One region of the Rhizobium sp. 2YAF20 genome, then DNA from elsewhere that is predicted to be linked to it. Evidence: predicted binding sites of a transcription regulator. Region 1 holds the regulator's gene; the other holds the start of a gene.
What was found. Region 1 encodes HrcA, which represses chaperone genes, less so after heat shock. Its sites were predicted from a motif close to GTTAGCACTCNCNNNNNGNGAGTGCTAAC; they were not measured.
Positions count from the first base shown of each region.

Region 2: a site for HrcA is predicted at 12,972-13,000, ahead of groES (co-chaperone GroES). Genes of this name have one in related genera too.

Region 1 is NZ_JBFRFF010000005.1:70,249-84,871, reverse strand. It holds gene AB4Z52_RS09580 (class I SAM-dependent methyltransferase) at 1-1,122, opposite strand, end outside; gene AB4Z52_RS09575 (SRPBCC family protein) at 1,238-1,690, shown strand; gene AB4Z52_RS09570 (GNAT family N-acetyltransferase) at 1,727-2,191, shown strand; gene AB4Z52_RS09565 (lipopolysaccharide assembly protein LapA domain-containing protein) at 2,198-2,545, opposite strand; gene AB4Z52_RS09560 (integration host factor subunit beta) at 2,705-3,007, opposite strand; gene sppA (signal peptide peptidase SppA) at 3,033-3,989, opposite strand; gene lptC (LPS export ABC transporter periplasmic protein LptC) at 4,229-4,894, shown strand; gene AB4Z52_RS09545 (LptA/OstA family protein) at 4,909-5,586, shown strand; gene lptB (LPS export ABC transporter ATP-binding protein) at 5,607-6,413, shown strand; gene rpoN (RNA polymerase factor sigma-54) at 6,571-8,133, shown strand; gene hpf (ribosome hibernation-promoting factor, HPF/YfiA family) at 8,379-8,954, shown strand; gene ptsN (PTS IIA-like nitrogen regulatory protein PtsN) at 9,026-9,490, shown strand; gene grpE (nucleotide exchange factor GrpE) at 9,539-10,210, opposite strand; gene hrcA (heat-inducible transcriptional repressor HrcA) at 10,304-11,392, opposite strand; gene rph (ribonuclease PH) at 11,562-12,278, shown strand; gene AB4Z52_RS09505 (VOC family protein) at 12,299-12,712, shown strand; gene rdgB (RdgB/HAM1 family non-canonical purine NTP pyrophosphatase) at 12,722-13,366, shown strand; gene hemW (radical SAM family heme chaperone HemW) at 13,421-14,581, shown strand; gene AB4Z52_RS09490 (saccharopine dehydrogenase C-terminal domain-containing protein) at 14,612-14,623, opposite strand, start outside.
Region 2 is NZ_JBFRFF010000026.1:394-15,016, reverse strand. It holds gene otnC (3-oxo-tetronate 4-phosphate decarboxylase) at 1-130, shown strand, start outside; gene AB4Z52_RS24175 (DUF6572 domain-containing protein) at 382-708, opposite strand; gene AB4Z52_RS24170 (APC family permease) at 904-2,235, shown strand; gene AB4Z52_RS24165 (LuxR C-terminal-related transcriptional regulator) at 2,310-3,083, opposite strand; gene AB4Z52_RS24160 (amidase) at 3,208-4,611, shown strand; gene AB4Z52_RS24155 (hypothetical protein) at 4,603-4,797, opposite strand; gene AB4Z52_RS24150 (S1C family serine protease) at 4,969-5,874, shown strand; gene AB4Z52_RS24145 (DUF982 domain-containing protein) at 6,230-6,472, opposite strand; gene AB4Z52_RS24140 (hypothetical protein) at 6,947-7,138, opposite strand; gene AB4Z52_RS24135 (hypothetical protein) at 7,261-7,800, opposite strand; gene AB4Z52_RS24130 (DUF309 domain-containing protein) at 7,919-8,491, opposite strand; gene AB4Z52_RS24125 (hypothetical protein) at 8,688-8,810, shown strand; gene AB4Z52_RS24120 (substrate-binding domain-containing protein) at 8,906-9,922, opposite strand; gene AB4Z52_RS24115 (gluconokinase) at 10,111-10,674, shown strand; gene AB4Z52_RS24110 (GntP family permease) at 10,733-12,088, shown strand; gene AB4Z52_RS24105 (hypothetical protein) at 12,426-12,722, shown strand; gene groES (co-chaperone GroES) at 13,053-13,349, shown strand; partial or broken gene groL (chaperonin GroEL) at 13,413-14,623, shown strand, end outside.

The sequences.
Region 1 (14,623 bases):
TGTCGACAGGGCCCTGCCCGGCGTCTTGCCGTCAAGCCCCGCCTCGCGAATGACGAGTTCGCCGGATTCGACGGCGCCGGCGCTGCCGCGCATCGTCTCGCGCATCAGCTCGTGGATCGAATAGAAGCTGGCTCGGATCGAATAGGCGGTCAGCACCAGGCCGAGTGCGCTCGGCGACAGCAACGAACGGCAGATGTCGAGCATCATCGGCAAATGCTCGAACAGATGCCAGACCTCGCCGTTGGGCCCGCGGCCAAACTTCGGCGGATCGGTCAGGATGATGTCATAGGTGTTTCCGCGCCGCTCCTCGCGCAGGATGAATTTCATGGCGTCCTCGCAGATCCAGCGGATCGGCAGATCTTCCATGCGTCCGAGCGCCTGGTTCTCGCGGCCCCAGCCGATGGCTTTCTTCGACGCATCGACATGGGTGACCTCGGCGCCGGCCCTCGCCGCAACCAGCGACGCGACGCCGGTATAACCGAACAGGTTGAGCACCTTCAGCGGCCGTTTCGCCGCTTCTATCTGTTGTTTCATCCAGTCCCAGTGGACGATCTGCTCTGGAAAGACGCCGACATGGCGGAACGAGGTGAAGCGGCCGAGAAAGTCGACGCCGAGCAGCTGCAAGGGCCATGTCTCGCCGAGAACTTGGCGAGGGAAGCGCCAGCGGCCCATGCCATCCTCCTCGGTATCGCCGGTGAATATCGCGTCGGCATTGTCCCAGAGATGTGCCGGTACCGTCGGCTGCCAAAGAGCCTGCGCTTCTGGTCGGACGATGCGATAGGGACCATATTGCTCGAGCTTGAGGCCGTTGCCGGTGTCGATCAGGTGAAAATCACCGGCGCCGAGGGATTCCAATATGACGGGCACGCGCTCTGATGGGCGGTCGCCGCTGCGAGCGATCAGCGGGCGTTCGGGCAGATTTGCGGCCGCAACAGTTTCGCGCGGCTCGGCTGCCCGCTCTCCGCGCCTGCCGGCATGCTTTTCGTCGCGTGACGGCTTTGCCTGCAGCTTTCCAGGATTGAAGCCGGCGTCGATACGCCTGTCATTCGCTTTCCCCGGCGTTTTCCCCGGCGCTCTTCCCGGCGCGGCCGAAGACCGTGGCCGGCTTTCCCTGTGTTTCACCATGCTTGTCTCTATATTGACGTAAGCGAGCAAATAGCATCTGGGCGGCGCTTGGCAAAGCGCTTTCCAATCTGCGATTATCCGCCGTGAACGGACCCTGACGAGAGGATTGCCTGTGGACATGACCGGGGAGGAGCGGATCGCCGCACCGAGGGACGTGGTTTGGGTGGCCCTCAACGATCCCGAGATCATCAAGCAATGCATCCCCAGGTGCGAGAGCTTCGAGCGGATTTCGCCAACGCAGTTCGTCGCCGTCTTCAAGGTGAGAGTTGGGCCGCTTTCTGCCTCGTTCAATGGCGAGGTGACGCTGTCTAACGTCAACGGACCCGAGAGCTATACCATATCAGCCGAAGGCAAGGGCGGCATTGCCGGTTTCGCAAAGGGCGGCGCAGACGTGGTCCTCACGCCCGACGACAGCGAGACCGTCCTGCAATATGAAGCCAGGGGCGAGATTGGCGGGCGCATTGCTCAGCTCGGGTCGCGCCTGATCGCTTCCAGCGCCAAAAAGCTTGCGCAACAGTTTTTTTCCGACTTCAACGCGGTTGTGAGCATCAAAACAGAGGCCTGAATTGAAATCGCATGCGTAATCGCTAAATCTCGATCCATGAGCCTATCGATAGGACTGTGGACGATCAGACCCGCGCGGGCGGAAGACACGCCGGCGCTTGCCGACATCTATCTGACCGTGCGTCGGACAACCTTCACTTGGGTGGACCCCGGCCGCTTCCATCGCGAGGATTTTTCGACCCATGCCAAGGATGAAACGGTACTCGTTTGCGACAACGGGGACATGGGGATCGCCGGATTTCTGGCTCTTTGGGAGCCGGAGGACTTTATCCATATGCTGTACGTCAGGCCGGAATTCCAGGGACTGGGGGTAGGCACGGCGCTTCTCACCGCCTTGCCGAACTGGCCGCAGCGGCGCTACCGGCTGAAATGCCTTGTGAAAAACAAACGCGCCTTGACCTATTACGAAGCGATGGGCTTCGAAGTGTGCGGCTTTGGCGCTTCGCCGGAGGGCGATTATAAGGACATGGAACTCACGGCGGCGCCGGAACGCTTCATGTAGCCGTTTTTATTTCGAAGGAAGATGGTTCGAGGGAAGGTGCGAGGCGATCTGTTCGGCGCGGCTGCGGTGACGATCAGCTTCGGCCTGCCAGCGAACGGCCTCACGGGCTTCGGTGCGGGCGCGTTTGCGATGCCGGCCCTGGGTAAACCATGTGGCCGCTGAGCCGACCACCATGCCAATGATCACAGCCAGAAACAGGAAAACGAACAGAGGCGCATTGACTGAAAGTACCTGATCCTCGGGCCGAAACGGATTGAAGGCGAGCGACACGACCTGACGATTGGCGACGCAGAAGATGATCAGGACGATGCCAAGGGGGAGCAGAACCAGCAAATTCATGATTTTCTTGGCCATTCGTCATACTCCTAGTTTGCCGCTTCGCCGTGACCAAGACAACTTCCAGCGAACCAAGGCATTTCGACGGCGAGCATGCAGGCTGCTGAGAATAAGCGAGACGGACCGCAGTTCAAGTGTCGTCGGGCAATTGAAGACGGACGTCTGCGGATGCGGTGTCTAGTTGTCGTCTTCGTCAGCACCGTCCGGGTTCAGGCGCTCGCGCAGTTCCTTGCCGGTCTTGAAAAAGGGAACCCACTTCTCCTCGACGAAGACGGTATCGCCTGTGCGGGGGTTGCGACCGGAGCGCGAGGGACGGTTTTTTACGGAGAAAGCACCGAACCCGCGCAGCTCGACCCGGTTGCCGGCGGCCAGTGCATCGGTGATCTCGTCGAGGACCGCGTTGACAATATTTTCGACGTCGCGGTGGTAAAGATGCGGATTTCGCGCCGCAACAATCTGTACCAATTCCGATTTGATCACCGTGGCCCCCTAAATCATTGATTTATCAACGCCCGACACCCTGCCAAAGAGAAAGCAGGCCGTCAAGAAACAACTTCTCGGTCAGCAGTTTCTGGAGATCTGTTCCCTTTGCAAAATCACCATAACCGAAGAGATTTATCAACTGGGAGGCGGCCCCAGAAAAGAAGAATGAGGAGGCCTTGCTCGATGCGTCCCAATCGACGATCGGCAGGTCCTTTTTAACCTTGCGCGTTTCAAGATAGGCGCGGATGTCATCCTCGCCGCCGAGACTGTCTACCAGCTTGTTCTGAAGCGCCTGGCGGCCGGTAAAGATGCTGCCATCGGCAAGTTTCAAGACCTGCTCACGCGGAAGCTTGCGACGGTCGGCAACAAGATCGACGAACCAGGCATAGCTGTCCATGACCATGTTGCGGATCATGGTCTTCGCTTCCTCCGGCGGCGGATGGAAAGGCGAAGGCTCCGCCTTCATTGGGGCAGACTTGATCTCGTCCAGGGAGACGCCGATCTTGTCGAGCAGGTCTTTGGCCTGGGGGTATTGGAAGATAACGCCGATCGAGCCGGTTATCGAGGTTTCGCCGGCGACGATATCGTCGCCGGCCGTGGCGATCATGTAGCCAGCCGAGGCGGCAACTGTGCGTATGTCGGAAACGACAGGCTTCTTCGTCGCAACGTCGCGGATCGCCCGGAAGATGCGCTCTCCGCCGTAAGTCGTGCCGCCGGTCGACGAGATCGACACAACCAGCGCCTTGACCTCGTTATTGTCCTTGATCTTCTTGAGCCGATCGAGCAGTTCCTGATCATCCTGGATGAGACCCGAGATGCGGACCCGCGCAATCTGCGGGCCGCTTGTGCCGGAAAAGTCCCCGCCCACAAAACGATAAAGCGCGAAACCAAGCGCAATCAAAAGGATAACGGCAACGACCCGCCAAAAGCCAAGCCTGCGGCGCAATTGCCGGCGATCCGCGATTGCAGAACTGTCCATGAGACCCTATTTCCTTCCATGTCAGTAATATAATATCCACGCTTCCAATCGGACGCCCTATCGGGTAGGGCCATCGCCGGTCGGTTATAATCGCCATGATTTGGACTTTATGCCTATATTGTTTGTTGCAGAAAAAAATCCATATTGGCAAGCCAATGCAATAATGCGAAATGGTCAGGTAAGCTTGCTCGTTTATTGTGCAGAGCGTCTTTCAGGACCGACACAGACGGACCCATTGCATGCTCAACACTCTTGAAACATCGGAGCAGGCGAGAAGCACTGCGCGTGAGATGAGTGCGTATAAAGACGCTCTCTTTCATTCTGCGCGCGTGAAGAAGCTGAAATTCCTGCTACCCGTCGCCGCGATCCTCATTTCCATGATCTTTATCGCCGTGTCGGTCGTGCGCGCCTATCTGCCTGAGAACATCAAGATTGAAGGCGCAAGGATAGAGGATGGCAAGGTCGTCATGGAAAAGCCGGCGATCGCTGGCCGCAATGCTGACGGCATCAACTATTCCATGCTCGCCGAAAAGGCGCTGCAGGATCTCAAGGATCCGAATATGATCACGCTCAAGAACATCAAGGCGGCGATGCCCGTCAACGATGGCGTGATTGCCCACGTCGTCGCACTGAGCGCCGATTTCAATCGCGCCGCCGACACGCTCAAGATGACCGAGCCATTTACGGTCACCATGGACAACGGCGTGCGCGCCGAATTCCAGGGAGCTTACCTCGACGTGAAGGCAGGCAAGCTAATCACCGACCAGCCCGTTGCCATCTACAAGGGTAGCGCCTCCGTTGTTGCGCAGTCGCTCAAGATGACGGATAAGGGGACCGTAATCGAATTCGACGGGCAGGTTCGCATGCATATCGACCCTGCCACCATCCACAATTCAGGCACCTAACAGCCGGACGGTCCATGACAAACAATCGTCGTATCTCATTTTCTAGCCCTGCCGTTCGCAAAGCCGCTCTGGCTGGTGCGGTGGCCGTCTTTTCGCTGGTTGTTGCCGTAGGCGCGAACGCGCAAACGACGACGACCAAGCAGATGCCTGGCCTTCAACTCTCCAAGGACCAGCCGATCCAGATCGAAAGCGACAAGCTCGAGATCCACGATCAGGACAGCACTGCTGTCTTCACCGGCAAGGTCAACGTGGTTCAAGGTACGACCACGATGCAGGCCGGCAAGATGACCGTGTTTTACAAGAAGAAGCCGCCGGCCGACGCAACCGCAACGGCGAAGCCGGCTGCGACCGCCCCGGCTGATGCCAAGAAGACCGATGCCAAGAAGCCGGCCACCAGCGATTCGGTCGTCTCTGGAGACGCCGACATCGACCACATCCTGGTCAGCGACAAAGTCTATATCGTATCGGGCACGCAGACCGCGACTGCCGACAATGGTTCGTTCGACATGGCGGCACAGCTTGCGATCCTCAAGGGCGACAAGGTGGTGCTGACCGACGGGCCGAACGTTTTCACCGGCTGCATGCTGACCGTGCACATGAATACCGGCGAGGCGCAGCTGGACAGCTGTGGCGGTCGAGTTCAGATCCAGCTGGACCCGAAGTCGAAGCAGACCCCGCAAAAAACGAACTGATCGCCGGATAACTCGTGAAAATGACATCGCTATCCAGCCTGTTCGGCAAGTCCGAGCCATCAGCGGCGGCGCCCGAAGCGCCGACCACGGACAAGGCCCGCTACCAGGGAACCCTAATCGCACGCGGATTGACCAAGACCTATCGCACGCGCCGCGTCGTCAACGGCGTGTCACTGGTCGTCAGGCGTGGCGAGGCCGTCGGCCTTCTCGGGCCGAATGGCGCCGGCAAGACCACCTGTTTCTACATGATCACCGGGCTGGTTCCGGTCGATGAGGGAACGATCGAGATCGACGGCAACGACGTGACGACGATGCCTATGTATCGCCGCTCGCGTCTGGGGGTTGGTTATCTGCCGCAGGAAGCGTCGATCTTTCGCGGTCTAACGGTTGAGCAGAACATTCGTGCCGTGCTCGAAGTCCACGTCGGGGACAAGGTCCAGCGCGAGAAGAAGCTCGATGAGTTGCTCGAGGAGTTTCATATTCGCAATTTGCGCACGGTTCCGGCCGTAGCGCTTTCAGGCGGCGAGCGACGACGCTTGGAAATCGCCCGCGCGCTTGCGACCGACCCGACCTTCATGCTGCTCGACGAGCCTTTTGCCGGCGTCGACCCGATTTCGGTCGCCGACATCCAGAACCTGGTCCACCACTTGACGGCGCGAGGCATCGGCGTGCTGATCACCGATCACAATGTGCGCGAGACGCTCGGCCTCATCGATCGGGCCTATATTATTCATGCGGGTGAAGTTCTGACGCATGGACGGGCGAACGACATCGTCAACAACCCCGAAGTCCGTAGACTCTATCTTGGCGACAATTTCAGCCTCTGATAGGATGCTGCAGGCCGGAAATTCACCCTACCTTCACAGTTCCACTTGACCAAACCCGATAAAAAAGCAATTTTCGGGCCAGTTTGAAATTTGCCACTTTTCCCCAGGGCTAAGCAGGCGGTTTCAGGAGGAATTGTAGGGGAGTTTCGCGTCCACCATGGCACTGTCGGCCAATCTTTTCCTGCGCCAAAGCCAATCTCTCGTCATGACTCCGCAGCTGATGCAGTCCATCCAGTTGCTGCAGATGACGCATTTCGAGCTCAATCAGTTCATCGCTCAGGAAGTTGAAAAGAACCCGCTGCTCGAATTTACGCCAAATGACGGCGAAATGGGCAGCGGAAACGGCCGCGAACAGGACGGTGAGTCCTATGGCGGCGAGGATGGCGGCCACGGAGAGGACGGATCGGACAGGAGCAATAGCGAGCTCAACAGTGACTGGTATGAAAGCGAGAATACCGGTCATGCCGATCGTCTGAATGCCGAGCTCGATGCAAATTTCAGCAACGTCTACCCCGATGACAGCCCGCCTCAGCGTCTCGACGCACCGGAACTCGTCAGCCAATGGAAATCGATGCCCGGGAGCGCGGAAGCGCCCGAGAGCTACGATCTCGATGATTTCGTCGCCGGTCAGATTTCGCTGCGCGATCATCTCAACCAGCAAATTCCATTTGCGTTGCGTTCGCAGCCGGACAGGCTGATTGCTCAGCTCCTCGTCGATCAGCTCGATGATGCGGGATACCTCCAGGCCGACATCGGTGAGACAGCCGCGCGGCTCGGTACTGCACCCGCCGATGTGGAACGCGTGCTTGCCACATTGCAGACACTCGATCCGCCGGGTGTCTTTGCCCGTTCGCTGGCCGAATGCCTCGCAATCCAGCTCAAGCAGAAGAACCGGTTCGATCCCGCCATGGAGCGGCTGATCCAGCATCTCGAATTGCTCGCGCGGCGCGATTTCGCGACACTCAAGCGGGTCTGCGGCGTCGATGAAGAAGACCTCCTCGACATGATGACGGAAATCCGCCAGCTGAACCCCAAGCCCGGCAGCGATTTCGAGACAGGCATTTCCGAGGCAATCACCCCCGATATCGTCGTCAGGGCCTCCTCCGATGGCAGCTGGCTAGTGGAGCTCAATCCCGACACGCTGCCGCGAGTGCTGGTAAACCAGTCCTATTTCTCATCGGTCTCGAAGACCGGCAGCGACCACGCCTTCCTGTCGGAATGTCTGCAGAACGCAAACTGGCTGACGCGCAGCCTCGACCAGCGCGCCAAGACGATGATGAAGGTGGCAACCGAGATCGTCCGGCAGCAGGACGCATTCCTTGTAGGCGGCGTCGATCACCTGCGGCCGCTCAACCTGAAGACCGTCGCAGACGCCATCAAGATGCATGAATCGACCGTCAGTCGCGTCACCTCGAATAAATACATGCTGACGCCGCGCGGATTGTTCGAGCTCAAATACTTCTTCACGGTTTCGATCAGCGCGGTCGAAGGTGGAGACAGCCACTCCGCAGAGGCGGTGCGACATAGAATCCGCCTGCTGATCGCGCGGGAAAGCCCCGATGCCGTGCTTTCGGACGACGATATCGTCGATACGCTGAAGACCAGCGGCGTCGAACTTGCTCGCCGTACAGTTGCGAAATACCGCGAAGCGATGAACATCCCCTCTTCCGTCCAGCGGCGGCGGGAGAAGCGAGCCATGGCAAAAGTCGCGGGGTTCTAGACCGGCCACCCTCAATCTCGCGTTGCGGTGCCGCTCGTTATTTGCCAAGGGATCGGTTGACTTTGCCCTTGGGTGCGGCTAGAAGCCCGCCGCAATCGGCGTCCGACGCCATTGCCGGGACTTATCCCCGCCATCCTCAAGGCGTTTGAAAATCGCAATTTGTCTAAGAGCGTGCGAAGTGCTTGGATGAGCAGGTGGCTTGGCGTAAAGTGCCACGCGCAAACCACTAAAAAAAGGGAAACTCCATGAGTGTGCGTGTATCCGGTAAACATATGGAAATTGGTGATTCATTCCGGCAGCGGATCGAAGACCACATCGGTATGGCCGTCACGAAATACTTCGACGGGGGGTATTCGGGCCATGTAACGGTGCAGAAATCGAGTTCGCGGTTCGAAGCGGATTGCAAATTGCACCTCGACAGCGGCGTGGTACTGCATGCGGCCGGCGAAGCGATGGACCCGCAATTGGCGTTCGATGCCGCTTCGGCTCGCATCGAGAAACGGTTGCGCCGATACAAACGCAAACTGAAGGATCACCAGAGCGCCAGCCACTCGAACGGCTTTGCCGAGGTTTCTTATACGGTCATGGACAGCGTTCCCGATGAGGACGACGAAATCGCCGACGATTTCTCCCCGGCGATCGTGGCCGAGACGACGAAGCAGCTAAAAACCATGTCGGTTGCGACGGCAGTGATGGCGCTCGATATGACCGACGAGCCGTTGCTGATGTTTCGAAGCCCGGGCAAGAACCACTTGAACATCGTTTATCGCCGTCAGGACGGCAACATTGGCTGGATCGACGCCGCCAATATCAAAGGCTGAGAAAAGAAGACGAGCGGCGGTTCGCCGCCGCTCCTCCGCCGTCGGATCTCAGCATATGAAGGAATAACAGAATGGCATTGGCAGATTTGCTGCACCAAGATGCGATAATCCCAGGTTTGAAGGCAAATTCTAAAAAGCAATTGCTCCAGGAGCTGGCAGCCAAGGCCTCCAAATTGACCGGACTGCCCGAACGAGAAATCTTCGACGTCATTCTGCAGCGCGAGCGCCTCGGCTCCACCGGGGTCGGAAACGGGATCGCCATTCCACACGGAAAGCTCGCCGACATCAAAACCATCATCGGTATTTTTGCGCGATTGGACTCCGCGGTCGATTTCGAGGCGCTGGATGATCAGCCGGTCGACCTGGTGTTCCTGCTGCTGGCGCCGGAAGGCGCCGGTGCGGATCATTTGAAGGCGCTATCGCGGATCGCCCGGGTGTTGCGCGACCAGGATCTCGTTGCAAAATTGCGTGCGACGGAATCCGCCTCGGCGATCTACTCTTTCCTTAACGAAGAACAGGCGTCAAACGCCGCCTGACCTTCGTCATAGTAGCTAGGTCGTGGAATTGACGAGACGCCTGAGAGATCAGGCGTCTTTTTCGTCAAAAGGACTATTGGCGCCGAGTTCGCTTTCGGTCAGCTTCGGGCCGCCCTTCGCCACGCCGACCATTGCCGGGCGCAGGACGCGTTCGCCGATGCTGAAACCGTCCTGGACAACCTGAACGACCGTGTTGTTCGGCACATCGGCGTTTGGCACTTCAAACATTGCCTGATGGAAATTCGGATCGAACTTCTGGCCGATCGGATCCAGCTTGCGAACACCGTGTCGCTCAAGTGCCGAAAGCATCGCTCGCTCGGTCATCTCGACGCCTTCGATCAGCGTCGAAAGGCCGGCGTCCGCATTCTCCCGGACTTCTGCCGGAATGGCGTCGAGTGCGCGGCGCAGATTGTCGGAAACGGCCAGCATGTCGCGGGCAAAGCCGGCGACAGCGTAGGATTTGGCGTCCTTGACTTCGCGCTCGGTGCGGCGACGCAGATTGTCCATGTCGGCGGCGAGCCTCAGATAGCGATCGCGCAGTTCGGCGTTTTCAGCCCGCAATTGCTCCGTCTGGTCGGGTTCCTGTGAGACGGCTGCATCCACGGAATCCTGCTCCATATCCGCAAGGTTGTCGGTCTCCCTGGCCTCAGGTCCATTGTGGGTTGTTTCGTCGGTCATGACGGTCTCCGAATTGGTCTGTCGAAAGGATGTGCCCGATATCGAGGTTTGGTCGGAAAAAATCAAGTCTGCATGGCAAAGAAGGCAGCATTCCTACCGCTGAACCTCATTTAATCAGCCAGGGTTGTGCCGCCTTCACTTCCCCGCGCGCGACAGGCGGGAGATGAGCTGCGCGGTGTAGTCCACCATGGGCACGATACGGGCGTAATTCAGCCGCGTCGGACCGATGACACCGACCGCGCCGACGATCCGATCATCGTCGTCACGATAAGGAGCCACGATCAGCGAGGAACCCGACAGCGAAAACAACTTGTTTTCCGAGCCGATGAAGATGCGAACGCCAGGCCCGCTTTCGGCCAGATTGAGGATTTCAATCAGGCTGTCCTTCTTTTCCAGATCATCGAACAGCATCCTCAGGCGATCGAGGTCGCCGGCATCGGCAAGGCCCTCGAGCAGGTTTGCGCGACCGCGGACGATCAGCTGCGTCGGCTTTGCCTCATCGCCATCTCCGGACCAGACGGCGATGCCACGCTCGACGAGATCGCGCGACAGCACGTCGAGCTCCTGGCGGACATCGTGCTTTAGCGTTTGCAGTTGCTTGCGCAAATCAGGGAGCGTCTGGCCGGTCATATGGGCGTTGAGGAAATTGGCAGCCTCGGTCAGCTGCGACGACGTCACTCCCGCCGGCAGCTCGATGATGCGGTTTTCGACCTGGTCGTGATCGCCGACGAGGACGGCGAGCGCCTTGGTCGGCTCAAGACGGATGAACTCGACATGTTTGAGAATAGGATCGCTCTTGGAGGTTATCACCAACCCTGCCCCGCGGGACATGCCGGACAGCATGCCGCTTGCCTTGGTCATGACCGTTTCCATCGGCTGGTCGCGATTGCTGCCGCGGACCTGCCGGTCAATGGTGGCCCGATCTTCGGCCGAGAGATCGCCGACCTGCATGAAGGCATCGACGAAGAAGCGCAATCCCACCTGCGTCGGCAGACGCCCGGCACTGATATGCGGAGAATAGATCAGCCCAAGCTCTTCTAGATCGCTCATGACATTGCGCACGGAAGCGGGCGACAGAGACATCGGCAGCAGGCGCGACAGGCTGCGTGAGCCCAAGGGTTCGCCGTGCTCCAGATAGCTTTCGACAATGCTGCGAAAGATTTCCTTGGAGCGTTCGTCAAGCGCCGAAACGGCATCCGAAATCGACGACGTCGTAAAACCCATTCGCCTTAAAGTCCGTCCGGTTGATCCTCAGCAAGGATATAGCCGTTCGATCGGCAATGGCAAAAGGGAAATGTCGCCTGCAGTCTCGCAGCCGACCATTCCGCCTGCTTTTCCTTTGCAAATGGTCCTCGGCAATCGTAGAAGCGGTCAACAACATCAGGAGAACAGGATGCGGCCTTCAGGCAGAAAAACCGATCAGATGCGCAAAGTGTCCTTCGAACGCAATTTTTCCAAGCACGCGGAGGGTTCGTGCCTGGTGAAATTCGGCGACACGCATGTGCTCTGCACCGCCAGCCTTGAGGAAAAGACCCCGCCGTGGCTGCGCAACAGCGGCAAGGGATGGGTCACCGCCGAATACGGAATGCTGCCGCGGGCAACTGGAGATCGCATGAAGCGGGAGGCCGCAGCCGGCAAGCAGGGCGGCCGTACCCAGGAGATCCAGCGGCTGATCGGCCGTTCGCTCCGGGCCGTTGTCGACCTACAGGCGCTCGGCGAACGCCAGATCACGCTCGACTGCGACGTGATCCAGGCGGACGGCGGCACGCGGACAGCCTCGATCACCGGGGCATGGATTGCGCTCTACGACTGCCTGAAGTGGATGGAGAGCCGCAACATGATCAAGACCGAGCGCGTGCTCAAGGATCATATCGCTGCCGTTTCTTGCGGAATATTCGCAAGCCAGCCGGTGATCGACCTCGACTACCTCGAGGATTCCTCTGCCGAGACGGACGCCAACTTCGTCATGACCGGCGCCGGCGGCATTGTCGAGATTCAAGGCACTGCTGAGGGCACGCCCTTCAGCGAAGAGGAATTTGCTATCTTGATGCAGCTTGCCAAGGCCGGCATCGCCGATCTTGTTTCTTTGCAGAAGCAGGCGATCGCCTGAAGCGGAAAGACTATCGGCCAATGAACCCGTTGGAAGGAATTCTGGAAACCGCGCTTTATGCGGAGGACCTCGACAAGGCGGAAGCCTTCTATGCCGGGGTCCTCGGTCTTCAGAAAATCTCGCGGGGCGGCAACCGACATGTGTTTTTCCGCTGCGGACCGGGTGTTCTGTTGATCTTCAATCCGCTGGAAACCATGCGGCCGCCGGAGCCAGGCAGCCTGCCGGTGCCGCCGCACGGCACAAAGGGAGCCAGCCACGCCTGCTTCCGTATCTCGGGTGAGAACATCGATGCTACGGCTGACAAGCTCAGGGCTGCCGGCGTCGCCATCGAGTCTGATTTTCATTGGCCGAACGGCGGCCGTTCGATCTATTTTCGCGACCCGGCCGGCAACAGCCTGGAATGCGCCGAAGCCATCATCTGGGGCCTCGATTAAGGAAAACGCATGCGCAAACTCGAAACAAAGACGATCGTCGTTGCCAGCCACAATGCTGGAAAGATCCGCGAGATCCGGGACCTGATCGGCCCTCTGGGCTTCACCGCGAAGTCGGCCGCCGAACTCGACTTCGTCGAGCCGGACGAGACCGGAACGACGTTTGAGGAAAATGCCACCATCAAGGCGCTTGCTTCCGCCAACGTATCCGGCCTACCCGCCCTGTCGGATGACAGCGGCCTGGTGATCGACGCGCTCGGCGGTGCACCCGGGGTCTATACCGCCAACTGGGCGGAGACCGCCGACGGAGTACGGGATTTCCAGATGGCGATGTGGAAGGTGGAGGCGGCCCTCAAGGATGCGGGCGCGACCGAGACGCAAGCGCGGACCGCCCGCTTCGTCAGCGTCCTCTGCCTTGCGTGGCCGGATGGACACACGGAGGTTTTCCGCGGCGAGGTCGAGGGCACGGTCGCCTGGCCGCCGCGTGGCACGCAGGGCTTCGGATACGATCCGATATTTCAGCCGCAGGGTTACGACACCACGTTTGGCGAGATGAGTGCCGAGGAAAAGCATGGCTGGAAGCTCGGCGACCCCCAGGCTCTTTCTCATCGCGCGAGGGCGTTCAAGCTCTTTGTCGAAACCTGTCTGGAAGCGTAGGATCGTTTGGTGGACACACTGGATCAGCAAAGCCCGAGCCTGCGCGATGCGCATATGCTGCCCGACACCGGCGAGCCCGGTTTCGGCGTCTATGTGCATTGGCCTTTTTGCGCGGCCAAATGTCCCTATTGCGACTTCAATAGCCATGTCCGTCACCAGCCTGTCGATCAGCCGCGCTTCACTGCGGCTTTCTTGCGCGAAATGGCAGCGATGCGGGCGCTCAGCGGACCAAAGACGGTCACGAGCATCTTTCTCGGCGGCGGCACACCGTCGTTGATGGATCCGGCCACCGTCGCCGCCATCCTCGATGGCATCGGCCAGAACTGGTATGTGCCTGACGGTATCGAGATCACCATGGAGGCCAACCCCTCCAGCGTCGAGGCAGAACGCTTTCGCGGCTATCGTGCCGCCGGCGTCAACCGGGTTTCGCTCGGCGTCCAGGCCCTGAACGACCGGGATCTTAAATTTCTCGGCCGACTGCATAATGTCGAGGATGCGCTGAAGGCGATCCGGCTGGCGCGCGATATTTTTCCGCGCATGTCGTTCGACCTCATCTATGCCCGGCCGAACCAGACGGTGGAGGAATGGGAGCAGGAGCTTAAGGAGGCAATCTCCTATGCCGTCGACCATCTTTCGCTCTATCAGCTGACGATCGAGGAAGGCACGCCGTTCTTCGGGCTGCACAAGGCCGGCAAGCTGATCGTGCCGGATGGCGAGCAATCCGCCGTGCTTTACGAGGCAACGCAGGAGATCACCGAGCGCGAAGGAATGCCTGCCTACGAGGTCTCCAACCATGCCCGTCTCGGCGCCGAAAGCCGCCACAACCTTACCTATTGGCGCTATGGCGACTATGCCGGCATTGGCCCCGGCGCCCACGGCCGCCTCACCCGAGGGCGGGATAAGCTGGCAACGGCGACCGAACGCAAACCAGAAGGCTGGCTGGAGATGGTCGAGCGCGATGGCCACGGTGTCCTCGACCAGGAATTGCTCGGTTATGAGGAACAAGCGGACGAATTGCTGCTGATGGGCCTGCGCCTGAAGGAAGGCATCGACTTGGTCCGCTGGCAGCAGCTCTCCGGCCGCGAGCCGGACCCGAAGCGCGAAGAGTTCCTGCTGGAACACGGCTTCATCGAGAGGCTCGGCAATTCCCGCCTGCGCTGCACACCATCCGGCATGCTGATCCTCGATTCCGTCGTCGCCGACCTCGCCTGCTGAAGGGCGGTTGACCTGCCACCGATATCACGCTCAACCGACTGG
Region 2 (14,623 bases), on a different contig from region 1:
GGAGCTTGAGGAAACAGCAAAGCTGTACCTCCTCCTTAGAGGGACAAACCCGAGATATCTTTCGCCGGCCCAGGTTGAGGAGCTCAAACAGCATTTTCCGATCAATTTCGAACCTGATCACAATCATTGATCGAGCCCTGCCTCGCCGTGGTTGCCACCTCCCGATCTAGTTCACCATTCTCCGTTTCCTGCATGTTTTCGCCAGCCAAGTGGTTGAAAGGCGCAATTTGCCTCACCCAGAATACGCAGCAGCCGAGGATATCCTCAAACGAGGATTTCACATGTGATTTATGACGAATTAGCATAGATCACATGTAGATGGCTCGTCGTATCGATCGGTGGAGCTGTCGGTGTGTCCGTCTCCACGATCCTGGCGTGGTGCTACAGGAAACGACAGCGCTGGCGGATTTCGGATATGCAGGGATATCGGCTAGCGCAGACGGTGTGTTCCAGGCTTTGCGAGGAAGCAATCCGAATTGTCGAGCTTGTACTGTAGTCGGAAGCCGTCAGTGGAAATCGATGTTTCAGCTTTTTGAAGAAGGCGGTTGCCTTTTCGTTCAAAGGAAACTTGCTGACTGAATCTATCGCTACCTCCCGCCCAACGGATTCAAGAAGCCTCTCCTTTAACTCCCCGCTTTCAATAATGCGCAGATATGCATTCAATTTGTCCTGTAAATGTACAAGATGCTCTCGCTCGACCGTGGGCAATCCGCCGGCTCTGGGAATGGAAATGATGCGGTCGTCATAACCTCTTGGTGTTATATTCGATCCCCCTCCACTGCGTCATGGTTTTGTCATCAAGAAAAATGCAAGCGGGGACCTTGCGTGGTACGGCCTGAATTGGTGCTGCGGAAGCCTCTCCGGACATAAGCGTTTCAAATAAAACCTTCCTGGAGCGGAAAAATGAACCAGCACATCAAACTTGACCGTACGCTCGGACTTTGGTCCGTCGTGCTCTTCGGCCTCGCTTATATGACCCCGATGATCGTCTTTGGTACCTTCGGCGCACTTGCTGCAGCAAGCCAGGGCACGACCGCAATGGCTTATCTCGTCGCAGCAGGGGCCATCCTTCTCACCGCCATCAGCTACGGCGTCATGGCACGGGTCTATCCGGTCGCAGGCTCCGCCTATACCTACGCCCGCCGCTCGATCAACCCTAGCATCGGCTTCCTCGTCGGTTGGGCGGTGCTGCTCGATTACTTCTTCCTGCCGATGGTCATCTGGCTGATTGGCGCTGCCTATCTTCAATCGGCCTTCCCCGCGATCCCAGGCTGGGTTTGGATCGTCGGCTTCATCGGGCTCACGACCATCGTCAACGTCGTCGGCATCGCCTTTGCCAATCGCGTCAACTTCATCCTGATGCTGGTGCAGCTCGCGGTCCTCGTCGCCTTCGTCTTTTTGGCAGCCCGCTATGTCATGGCTTCGAACGGTCCGGGCGGTCTCATCTCCGCAACACCATTCTTCAAGACAGGCGTGCCTTTCTCGGCCTCCGTCGCCGGAGCCGCGATCGCCGCTTATTCCTTCCTCGGTTTCGATGCCGTCTCGACGCTGACGGAAGAGACGAAAGACGCTAAACGGACCATGCCGCGCGCCATCCTCATCACCGCGCTTGCCGGTGGCTTGATCTTTATTGTGTCGGCCTATGTCACGCAGCTCGCACATCCCGGTGCCGACTTTGTTTCGGTCGACGCGGCCGCCAATGAAATCGCCAAGTCCATCGGCGGGGATCTCTTCGTTACGATCTTCCTTGCCACCCTGGTCGTTGCACAGTTCACCTCGGGCCTTGCAGCGCAGGCAAGCGTCGGTCGCTTGCTCTACGCCATGGGTCGCGACGGAGTGCTGTCGACGTCCTTCTTCGGAAGTCTGCATCCGAAGTGGCATACTCCGGTGCTGAACCTCGCCCTCGTCGGGATTGTTGGCCTTCTCGCCTTGTTCATGGACGTCACGACATCGACTTCCTTCATCAACTTCGGTGCCTTCCTCGCCTTCACTGCAGTCAACGTCTCCGTCATTGCCCTTTACCTGAAGCGCGATCCGGCTGTACGTCCGCTCGGTATCATCATAGGCATCATCGTGCCGGTACTAGCAGCGCTTTGCGACCTCATGCTGCTTGCCAATCTAGACAACAACGCCAAGATCCTCGGCGTCGTGTGGCTCGCAGTCGGCATCGTCTATCTCGGCTATCTGACGCGGTTTTTCCAGACAGCGCCGCCTGAGATGGACTTCGCCGAGTAGATTGCGAATGCGATCCCCGGCCCGCTGAAATGCGGGCCGAATTATCTGTATGATCAGCAAGGAGGCCTTGGATGTCAGGCCATGAAAATGCGGAAAAGCTCCGCCTGGCTGGAGATGACGAGCTTGGCGTAGATTTGACGGCGATGAACCTTCACCGTGTTCGGCGACAGGGTCAGAACCGCCGCAACCGACAGGTTCGAATGTCCCTTCAGAATCAAGGTCACGATCTCCAGTTCCCTCTTGGTCAACAATGGATGCTCGATCGTCGCCGGGGCGGTCTTGTTGTGAAGAGACAGTCTTGGGGCGCTGCCCCAATGGCGCTCACCGAGGGCGCAGACGACAGGGGCTGCAGCCTTGAGGCCAGCAAGTTCCTCAACCGAGAACAACGTCGTTCCGACCCGAGACAACGACAAGACGCCGACGCTGCCGCCTTCAAGCCTCAGCACGAAGCCGATCTCGTCGAGAATTTGCGTCGAGGCATAGTGGAGCCGATAATATTCACTTTGCATGAAATCGTCGGGCGCAAGCTGACGCATGACGATCAGCCGATCGCAGCCGCCATTGCGAACGGCATCGTAGAATGGGTCAAGCAGATAAGCTCCTGCAAGGTAGTGATCGACGATCACACCGCGCTCAGCGACAATCTTCTCGTTGTAGAGATCGAAAGCCCGTCCATCTGTCGAATAGTGAAAGCCGTTCATCATCTGGAACGGCGCAAGCAAGTGCAACACCGTCGCCAACGCGTCGGAAAAGGACCGCGAACCCACCACGCCGGCTGCCTGTCCGAGGGCTGCATTCCAGGCTTCGAAGGCGGGAAAGCCTGCGTTTCCCTTGCCGGCGGATTTCATCGAAAATCAGACCTTCCAAACGGTGTGAGCATTCCCGCAACAGAGGCAGAGTTTCACAATCCGGACGGTCTTTCCATCCCCAAGCCCACCATCCTCACCCCAACAGAGGCCTGAGCACATCAATATGCCATACATGACCGAAGCCTTCATCAAGCATCCGCTCGACCTGCCTGCCACCGATATTGCCGGTGGCATACGCTCAGGCGCATTTCGGTGCGAGGATGTGGTCGCCGAGTCGATCCGCCGCGCGAGGGTCGTCCAAGCGACGCTGAACCCGTTCACGATCATCCGCGAAGAAGAAGCGCTCGAAGCTGCTCGCAAAGCAGATGCGACCGTGCAGAGGGGAGAGGGAACCGGCCCTTTGCATGGCGTGCCGTTCGCAGCCAAGGATTTGACCCCCACCAGCGGAGACGTCACCACAATGGGCTCGTGGACAAAGGCGGACTGGGTACCGTTTGAAACCGCGCTATGCGTTCGGCGACTACAAGATGCTGGCGCGATCTTAGTGGGCAAGACGACGACGCCGGAATTCGCCTATTCGAGCTTCACCAACAGTCCGCGCTGGGGTATCACCCGCAATCCCTGGAATTCGGAACGAACAGCGGGTGGTTCGTCTGGGGGGTCGGCTGTTGCGGTTGCCACTGGCGTCGTACCCTTTGCGGAAGGCTCTGACATGGGAGGCTCCGTACGCATCCCCGCCGCCTTTTGCGGCATTGTCGGGCTGAAGCCCAGTCTCGGCCGCATTCCCATGACGATCCTGCCGAGTGTCTTTGACAACATCTCGCATTTTGGTCCGTTGGCACGCACCGTCGGCGACGCGACTTCATTTATGGCGGCCACGGCCGGGCCCAGCGACGAGGACATCTCATCTTTGCCCATTGGGTTTGATGGGCAAAGGGCTAGCAGGAACGGTCTGGCAGGGCTTCGTTTCGCCTTCTCCCTGGATCTTGGCTACTATCAGGTACAGCCGCAGGTGGAGGCTGTTATCCGACAAGCCGTCGCGGTGCTCCGGGAGGCGGGGGCCATCGTCGATGAAGTGCCAATGAATTGGACCCGTGCGGTAAACGACGAATGGTTTGATCTCTGGTGCGTCTTCATGTCAGCGTTTTTCGGCAACCTGCTTCCAGAGAGCCGCCATCACATGGATCATTCCGTGGTTTCGATGATCGAGCGGGGCCTGGCGATGAACGCGACCACTTACAAACGGGTGGAGCTACTTCGCACCGACATGTGGCGCGATATGGCGTCGCTGTTCAGGCGCTACGACGCTTTCCTTTGCCCGACCAACGCAATCACCGCGCCGCCTGTCCACGAGACGGACGACGACTACGTGGAGACACTGCCGGATGGCCTTTTCAAGGGATTGGATATGACCTGTCCTTTCAACATGCTGCCACAATGCCCAGCCTTGTCTTTACCGGTCGGACTTTCGGACGAAGGTTTGCCGGTCGGATTGCAGATCGTCGGCAAGCGTTATGCCGACGAAGATGTTCTGGCCATCGCCGCTGCGTTGGAGGCGCTAATCTGAACCATAGGCATGCTGCGGCGTTTCCTCCCAAAGGAGGAAACGCTGATGGAACATGCCAATAACAGACAGGTCCGCGAGCCAGGTTCCCGAAACCTTGATGTCGCGGATCATTGCAAGAAGATGGGTCTCGATGCGCACGAAGAACGGAAGTTGGTCAGGCTCCTTGGCAAACACGCTCCTTTGCATGAGATCAGTGCCAACGCACCGCACAAGCCACCGCGGTTCCGTTGATCTACGCGAATGATCGTCGCTCGACGTTTTGCCCAAAACGCCACAGAGAATTCTGCCGGCGCGCTCTTGTGTATGGCGCTGCGCATCCATAAGTGGCGAGGCAGCGGAGTCTACAGGGATCAATTCATGAATATCGATACGATCTTTCAGTCAATGGTGGCAGTGCGGTCTTCCATTCCCGAAGACGCCTTCACGGCAACGGCGCTGGGCATCCGGAGGGAAGGCAGCGGCGTGGTCATAAGGACCAACGGACTGGTGCTGACAATCGGTTACCTGATTACGGAGGCAGAGGAAGTCTGGCTGACCAGCAGTGACGGAAAAGTGGTCCCTGGTCACGCGCTTGCCTACGACCAGGAAACAGGCTTCGGACTTGTGCAGGCACTTGGTCAGCTTGGATGTCCAGCCGTGGATTTGGGCAATGCGGACGAGGCGAAGGTCGGCGATCCGGTCGTGCTTGCTGATGGAATGGGTCAGTACGTCGAAGCGAATATCGTCGCCAAGCAGCAATTCGCCGGCTATTGGGAGTACTTGCTGGACGAGGCGATTTTCATCTCGCCTGCCCACCCGTCCTGGGGAGGCGCCGCCCTCATCAGCCCGGATGGCAAGCTTCTCGGCATCGGCTCGCTTCGCATGGAATTGAGCCAAGGCGGGGCGAGAACCGACATCAATATGATCGTGCCAATCAACCTGTTGCGGCCGATTCTTGATGATCTGCTGAATCGCGGCCAGATCAGCCATCCGCCCCGACCCTGGCTTGGCGTTTTCTCCGCGGAAAGCAATGGCCAGGTCGTGGTGATGAACGTGGCCGAAGGAAGCCCCGGAGCTCTGGCCGGCCTACGCCAAGGCGACGTCATTTCCGAGATAGGAGATGGGCAGATCGCGGGTCTCGCCGACTTTTATCGCAAGCTCTGGGGAAGTGGGCCCGCCGGCACCGAGTTCCCGATGAGAATTCTGCGCAACGGACGTGAGGCCTGGCTGCGTGTCAAGTCAGCCGACCGGGGAAGCTACCTCAAGAAGCCTCGTATGCAGTGACGAGAAGGGGCGATGACTGGGCGCGTGCACGTCTCGCTGCTTTCCCCAAGCATGTCTGGACGCGCAAGCGCCTCAACCAGCATTTGTGACCTGTATTTCAATCTTAGTCCGGTAGCGTTTTCAGGCAGCAGCGATATCCAGATGAAACCGACGTGAAGAAGATCGTGACGACGAAACTTGACGATGAAGAAAAGAGGCTGCGCCTTTTGGCGTTACCTCATGATCCGGACCTTCAGCTACTCCTCACAACGGGTTGACTTACGTAACGGTATGTATACTTATAGGGGCGGTTGACCGCTTTGTGCAACCATTGGCCAGGCGCGTGTGCCCCCAATCACCGCGCGCCTGGCCGCCTTTATGCCAGATATTGCAGGTGGGCCTCGTCCGCAGCGACCAGGAAAGCGCTGCGCACCTCTTCCGGCTCCGCAGCATCGTTGAAGGCGTCGAGGACCGCCATTTCCGCTCGCCACCACGCGCGCCTATGATCCGGCCACTCGTCCAGCAGCAGTAACTTGCCGACATCCATGACCGTTGTGACGATCCTGTAGCGCCCGCCAACCTCGACGCTGACTGGGCGAAAGGTTCTCCGGTTTTCCATGACACGAAACCTCGCAGAAGCCATCTCGCTCAACGATTCTGCGCGCGAACCGTTCCGGTTGTTCGAAGCCGCAAAGCATTGTCACCGGGCGATCACCTCTCCTTCCGCCAATAGGCCTAGTTGGCGCATTCCTCCGGGATATCCCATCGGCATGCGCCTCAGCCCAATGGGACGCCGGAGTCATCGTCGCGTCGGCAATGGCCATGATGGTTGCGACCGAGAAACGAGCGGAGTTTGGTTGGGGGCGTCCGATGAGGCGACGCGGCACGATCACGCGAGGCCCTCTTGGGCAACAAGCCTGTCAGGCGGGCTACGATCCTACTCATCGCGTGGGTACGGGGCTCTTCGGCCAGCGATGTAAAAGCTGATATAGGTTGAAACCCATGATTGCGTTGCTCTGCAGGGAGTTGGCCGCCCTCCAGTGCGGAATTGGCCTTTGCGCGGGGGCGGTTCAAAATGACCTCATGGGCGTATTCAGGGTTTCACAACCTCGGCAAGTTCTGTCTGTGTAAGTCTCACCTCGGTCTCTCCCGGCTTCTCATCCGGATGTGAAAACTCTATACCCTCGGTTTCAGGCATATCGAGTGCTTGCGTTGTGTTCATTATTCCGACCGCTACGCGCCTATCGCGCTTCTTAACGGTCGCTTCGACCATTTTCTTAGACATCGGCTTATAGCTCCATTGGTTAAATCACAGAGATGCGCGATTTTGCCGATTCCTTACTCGCGCTCTGCGCACTCGCCCGAAGAGATATCTGACAAAGATGCCGTTTTGGCGTGCTGCTTCAATCAGGAGCTAGCACCACCTTCATTGTCCCATCGTGCCAGCGAACCGGCGCTGGGTGACCTGCCGCCATGAGGGCGGGCATCAAAATCTGCCCTTAAGGCCTCGCTAGCAATCACCCCGGGATCAGAGATCTCCATCACTCCGCGGTCTAAATCACGCCGATCTCTATCGATTTCTATGACGGTATAGAGTTTCTCGTTTCGGAATGCACTTGCCCCCATCGTCGCAACACTCTCGCCTGGCGTGGACGGGACTTTCATGAAGTTGCCTTCAAAGGCGGCTGCCACCACACGCGCATCGCCTGTTGTCCGTGCCGCGACCAGCACTTTGCCGCGCGAGGGTGCGATATCCCAATTGGGATCATTGAAGGCTGCGATAGGCACCAACTCGTAAACGCTGAGCGTCTCGCCACGTCCCACAAACGTCGATGACTCTTTAGCAGCATCGCGCGATTGAGCCTCAGCTTCCACAGAATGCCCGACAGCGATGCTACTGGTTCCTCTGAACGGTTCGTTTCCGTTCGTCTTGACGTCATTTGACATTCGCATGCTCCTTATGCAGCTTCGCCAATAATTGCGATATCCAAGGAAACGAGTGGGCGGAGCGGATAGTTCCGGCCAGATCAGAAGGACGATCTAGGACGGGCTAAAGTTCACAAAATTAAAGATGGGGTCCTTTCCGCGAACCAGTCGGCCTCCTTCTGGAACGCGACCCAAGTACGAATTCGAACACGGGCTGAGGCTCTCCTGGCGCTATCGCCTGCAAGGTGGCGGGAAGCCTTGCAGCGGCTTCAGCGCAATCAGCAAGCGCCGCAGGTGACATGCCAAGCGCGCGCTCGAAGACGCGATGCGGCCCTTGCATGAGTTGACGAAGCAGCACAGCGGCGCGGCCAGCATGGCGCATAGCTGCGACATGCTTGCCTTCGCGGATCTTCACCCCGGCTGCCGACAACAGGATCAAACCCTTAAACAGCATCCGCAATGGACCGCCTCTCTCGGCTACCTGCCAGAGACCCTCCCAAGCCTCATGCGCCTCCCAATAGTAGCCGTGATTGAAGAGGTCGAGACCCCAGAAGAATATGTCTGAGCCAAGCGACGCTGCAGCCGCGACCGGCAAAGGATCGACATGATGGTAGCTATGTCCGGCGGGGTCGCGCACAGGATGCGGCTGCCTACCCGGCAGATACGCGTAGGCCGGAAAGATCTTTTCCGGCCGCCAACGGGGACGCGACATCAAACCAATTGCCATCAGGAAGTATATCATGCCAACGACTGTGGTCTGATGTGAAACTTCTAAATAGCTGTCTGCTCAACTGAAAAAGCGGCCATTCTTCAGATCACTGGCGGCGCAAACGAGCAGCAAAACGTGGCGGCTCGCCGGTCTAACATCGAAGCACATGCTGATGAGGGCGGGGACCGGATGGGGCTATATGCCAGAGCCCATGATCCGTGACGACATCGACAACGGTCGGCTGGTCCGCGCTGGACAAGGCGGACGCGCCGCCCGCACTGGCGGCATCATGGTGACCGAGCGCTTGCTGACTCAGGTCTAACGCCGGTGGCGGTCTGAGGCGTTGACGTCCCAAACCGCGATAATCAGTTTCGTTTCGTCACAAACGGAATTCGTCGATCTCTAAGTTGACTCGGTTCAACTGCTTTCCCTAACGACCAGCTCGAAGCCGAGATCCAGAGCCGGGGTCTCCGGCGTTCTCCCATTGAGGAGGCTGAGAAGGCTTGAGGCGGCGTGCTGTCCGATGGTAGCGCGCGGCGTGCGAACTGAGGTCAGGCGCGGAACCATCTGCCCCGCTCCTGGTAGATCGTTAAATCCGACCATCGAAATCTGCTCGGGGATTGCCACGCCCCTGCGCAGCGCTTCAAAGGATGCCCCGAAAGCAAGATCGTCGTTGCAAAAGAAGACCCCGTCTGTGTCGGGATGCTCCATCAAGAGCCGGTTGAAGAGATCGCCGCCAAGTTCCACGGAAGACGGTTCCGGCGTCATGATTTCGAGCGCCGGCGGAAGACCAGCCCTGACGATCGCTTGCTGGTAGCCGTCGCGACGCTGGAGAACGCGGGCATCGAGCTGGGCCCCCACGAAGGCCAGCTTTCGCCGTCCCCGCGAAAGAAGATGCTCGGCAACCTTGGCCCCAGCCGCTTCTTGTGAAAAGCCGACACAGACGATGCCCTCCTCCTGCCGCAGTTCCATCATGTAGACGCAAGGCACCCCGGCATTTGCCAGAAGCCGTGCGGCAGTCTCGCTTCGATTGAAGCCGGTAAGCAGAATGCCGCATGGCTGGAACGAGAGATAGTTGCGAATAAGTTCTTCTTCCTCATCCTGGCGGTAGTGGTAGTTGCCGATCAAGACCTCAAACCCACGCGGGCGCAGCACATCTTGGATGGCCTCCAGGGTCTCGATAAACAGATGGTTCGACAAGGCGGGAATAAGCACAAGGATCGATTGGCTGCGCGCCGAGGCAAGCGTCCGCGCTGCCGGGTTGGTCACATATGCCAGTGCCTTGGCGGCGTCATGCACCCTGGTTGCAAGTTGCGGGTCGACCGTTGCGATTGAGCGCAGTGCGCGTGAGGCGGTAATCTGCGACACGCCGGCGCGGGCTGCGACCTGCGCAAGCGTCGGCCGGCCGGTGGCGCGCGACGGTCTGTCCTTCATTAAGAATCTCCTCCGACTTGCAAAATCCTACAATGATTAATAAGATAGCGCTATCTCAAAGTCGTCTTGGCGTCTTTGCGGGAGGAAACAGCGTCGATTTTCGCGTCTTGGATCGGCCAGGCTTCTGCCGGCGGTTTGTTTCAAGAGAACGAGATAGCGCTATCTCGGAGGAGGATATTGTGGGTAGGATGCCGGCCCTTGTGGTGATGGGCGTATCAGGCTGTGGCAAAAGCAGCGTCGGCCAAGCGATTTCGGATGCCGTCAACGGCACGATGATCGAAGGCGATGCCTTTCACCCGGAAGAAAATATCAAAAAGATGAGCGCGGGCCACCCACTCACCGATGAGGATCGGGCGGGCTGGCTAGCTCGCCTTGCGACAATTTTGCAGGACGCCGTCAGGAACGGCGAGCGGCCGGTGCTTGCGTGCTCGGCGCTGAAGAAAAGCTACCGCGACATTCTGCGCAGCAAGACGCCCGACCTTGCCTTCGTCTTTCTGGAAATGACGAGACAAGTGGCGGACGAGCGCGTTAGCCACCGGCCCGGTCATTTCATGCCTGCAAGCCTTGTCGATAGCCAGTTTGCGACCCTCGAGCCACCGCACGGCGAGGAGAACGTCTATCCCGTCGACGCCACCTTACCCATCGCGGAGATCGCCCGGGGCGCGGTCGCATGGTGGGAGCAGACACCAGTTGCTGACGGCAGAAAGCCAATGCCGCCGACAAAGGCCCAAACCGGCGCGCTCAAAGCATAAACCAGACAGGGACCCGCAGGGGCCCGTCCCACTCAGAACTTTTCGCGGAGGAATTTCAATGCTCGGACTGACTCGGGAGACCTATCTTCTGGTTGATGCTGGTGTGACCATCATCGGCCTCATACTTCTCATCACGCGCTTCAAGATACACCCATTTATCGCGCTGACCATCGCCGCCGGATTCTTAGGGCTCACCTCCGGTATGGCGACAGAACTAGTGATGAAGTCCTTTCAGGACGGTTTCGGTGGGGTCCTTGGCTTTGTCGGCATCGTGCTCGGGCTTGGCACCATGCTCGGCAAACTCATGGCGGAATCGGGCGGCGCAGACCAGATTGCCCAGACATTGATCCGCACCTTCGGCAAGGAACGGGTGCATTGGGCGATGATGCTCGCAGCCTTCCTCGTCGGGCTACCGCTCTTCTTCGAAATCGGCTTCGTGCTCCTCGTGCCGCTGGTCTACATCGTCGCGCGCCGGTCGGGAGTGTCGATCGTCAAGGTCGGAATTCCCCTTCTCGCCGGTCTCTCGGTCGTTCATGGTTTGGTGCCGCCCCACCCTGGCCCGCTTCTGGCCATTAGCGTCTTCGGCGCGGATATCGGCAAGACGATCTTCTACGGCCTCATCGTCGGCCTGCCGACGGCTGTGATCGCCGGGCCAATCTACGGCTCATTCATCGCTAAAAGAATTCCGGGCGAAGCATCGCCGGAATTGATGGAACAATTCGTGCGCGATGATGTGGACACAGCCACAATGCCAAGCTTCACCGTGACGCTCGTCACGATCCTGATGCCGGTGTTCCTGATGCTTCTCAAGGCGCTCGCCGATATCGCCCTTGCCGAGCACAACGCCGTACGCGTCTGGATGGACCTGATTGGCCACCCGATTGCCGCCCTGCTCGTGGCACTCCTCATCAGCTTCTACACCTTCGGCTCCAATTGCGGCTTCTCACGCGACAAGATCATCAAATTGCTGAACGACAGCCTTGCGCCGGTTGCCTCCATTGTGCTCATCGTCGGTGCTGGTGGCGGCTTCAAACAGATGCTTGTTGCCAGCGGCGTCGGCGACGTCATTGGCCATATGGCCGTTCAGGCATCCGTGTCGCCGATCCTGCTTGCCTGGCTGGTGGCAGCCGTCATCCGCGTCGCCACGGGCTCGGCAACGGTTGCGACAATCACCGGCGCAGGAATTGTCATGCCGGTCATATCCCTCGTCCCCGGCGTCAACCGCGAACTGCTTGTGCTGGCAACAGGCGCTGGATCGGTGATCTTCTCCCACGTCAACGATGCTGGTTTCTGGTTGGTAAAGCAGTATTTCAACATGACGGTCGCCGAAACCTTCAAGACCTGGAGTATTATGGAAACAATTATCTCGGTGGTCGGCCTCGGCTTCATCTTGCTGCTGTCGCTCGTTGTTTAGATCGGTATGGCTCTACGTGCGTTGATTCCCCGCGTCGGTGCGCGAGCAACGGATGATAGAGGCTGGTCCTTCCCACTAGACATCGCTGGCTGTGCGCACCCGTGGTAGCGGCCGCGGTCGGCTTGTTTGCAACCCCAGCGAGTTGGCCGGCTTGTGCCTATCACGGTTCGCGGAAGTTGATCGAAGGTTGGATCCCGATGCTGGAGACAATCATGGGCATGGAACAGACGCTGCTCGAAAACAGAACCGATCATGTTATAGGAATCGGCAGCGACGGGATCCGACCCGGCCGCTTGCGATGCCTTTCTTCCGTCCTCCGAAAGCCTGTGAGCCGCGCATGTCTTCATCACCCGACCAACGCCGTGCAGCCGCCGAAACCGTCCTTGCCAGAATGCGATCGGCAGGCATTGTCTTTGATGACGACCCAATGGTGAAGGGTTTGATTGAGGAGTGGATCAATGGATGGCTCGACATGCCGGACGTGCTCGACCGATATCAACAGCTTCTGAAAGACCGCTATGCCGGCCGCCGTGCCGTCGCTGCTTCCTGTGCTTCCCGTCCGTTAGGAGAGCGTGGTCAGATGTCGACTGGCGATCTCCTCAAGCAAGTAGAAAAGTTGATCGGCGGGACGTGACGCTCCCCCAATCTGCCAATTCTTGTGCCAGGGGCTCCTTCGCGCATGGCCGCGCGGCGACAGAGGAACTTGCATCAATGGCGAAGCCGTCCTAGCCGACTTATGGAGACGCAATGGCGCATTTGCCGCAGGTGCATTCGACCGCGAGCGCCTTGCAGCGGGTTTTCAACCGTCGCCTCGCGCACATTGCATGGCCTCCTGTGTGCCGTTTCTCATGCCCGCAACTTAAAATGCACGACGCACGATGCTGCTAGCACTCTAGGCTGTAGAGTGCTATTGATGGCATATGAGGGCAGCCTGTCGGCTACGATCTCATCAAAGGATCCCAAAATGACAAAGACCAATTTCCGTCCGCTCCACGACCGCGTCGTCGTCCGTCGTATTGAGGCTGAAGCAAAGACCAAGGGTGGCATCATCATTCCTGATACTGCCAAGGAAAAGCCGCAGGAAGGCGAAATCGTCGGTGTCGGTACCGGCGTTCGCGACGACAGCGGCAAGGTTATCCCGCTGGATGTCAAGGCTGGCGACCGCATTCTGTTCGGCAAGTGGTCGGGCACTGAAGTCAAACTCGACGGCGAAGACCTTCTCATCATGAAAGAAGCCGACATCATGGGCGTTATCGGCTGATCCAGCCGGACACCTCATCCAATTCATGACTACCAATGGGCAATGAGCCCGGGAGTTCTTCCTATGACTGCCAAACAAATAAAATTCGGCCGCGACGCGCGCGAAAAGATGCTGCACGGCGTCGACATCCTCGCCGATGCCGTCAAGGTAACGCTGGGCCCCAAGGGCCGCAACGTCATCATCGACAAGTCCTACGGCGCTCCGCGCATCACCAAGGACGGCGTCACAGTCGCCAAGGAAATCGAACTTGAAGACAAGTTCGAAAACATGGGCGCGCAGATGGTCCGCGAAGTTGCTTCGAAGACCAACGACATTGCCGGCGACGGCACCACGACTGCAACGATTCTTGCCCAGGCGATCGTTCGCGAAGGTGGCAAGGCAGTTGCCGCCGGCATGAACCCGATGGACCTGAAGCGCGGCATCGACCTCGCCGTCGCAGCGGTTGTCAAGGACATCGTCGGCAAGGCCAAGAAGATCAGCACGTCTGAAGAAGTTGCCCAGGTCGGCACGATCTCTGCAAACGGCGAAAAAGAAATCGGCGCTTATATCGCCGAAGCCATGCAGAAAGTCGGCAACGAAGGCGTCATCACCGTCGAAGAAGCCAAGACCGCTGAAACCGAACTCGAAGTCGTCGAAGGCATGCAGTTCGACCGCGGTTACCTCAGCCCATACTTCGTGACCAACCCGGAAAAGATGGTCGCAGAACTGGAAGACGCTTACATCCTTCTCCATGAGAAGAAGCTCTCCAACCTGCAGGCGATGCTCCCGGTTCTCGAAGCCGTCGTTCAGACCGGCAAGCCGCTCCTCATCATCTCGGAAGACGTCGAAGGCGAAGCTCTTGCAACGCTGGTCGTCAACAAGCTGCGTGGCGGCCTGAAGATCGCTGCCGTCAAGGCTCCTGGCTTCGGCGACCGCCGCAAGGCCATGCTTGAAGACATCGCCGTGCTGACTGGAGGGACTGTGATTTCCGAGGATGTTGGAATCAAGCTCGAAAACGTCACGGTTGAAATGCTTGGCCGCGTCAAGAAAGTGACGATTTCGAAAGAGAACACCATTCTCGTCGACGGTTCGGGCCAGAAGTCCGACATCGAAGGCCGCGTTGCCCAGATCAAGGCTCAGATCGAAGAAACCACGTCCGACTACGACAAGGAAAAGCTGCAGGAACGTCTTGCCAAGCTGGCTGGCGGCGTTGCCGTCATCCGCGTCGGCGGTGCGACTGAGATCGAAGTCAAGGAAAAGAAGGACCGTATCGACGACGCGCTGAACGCAACGCG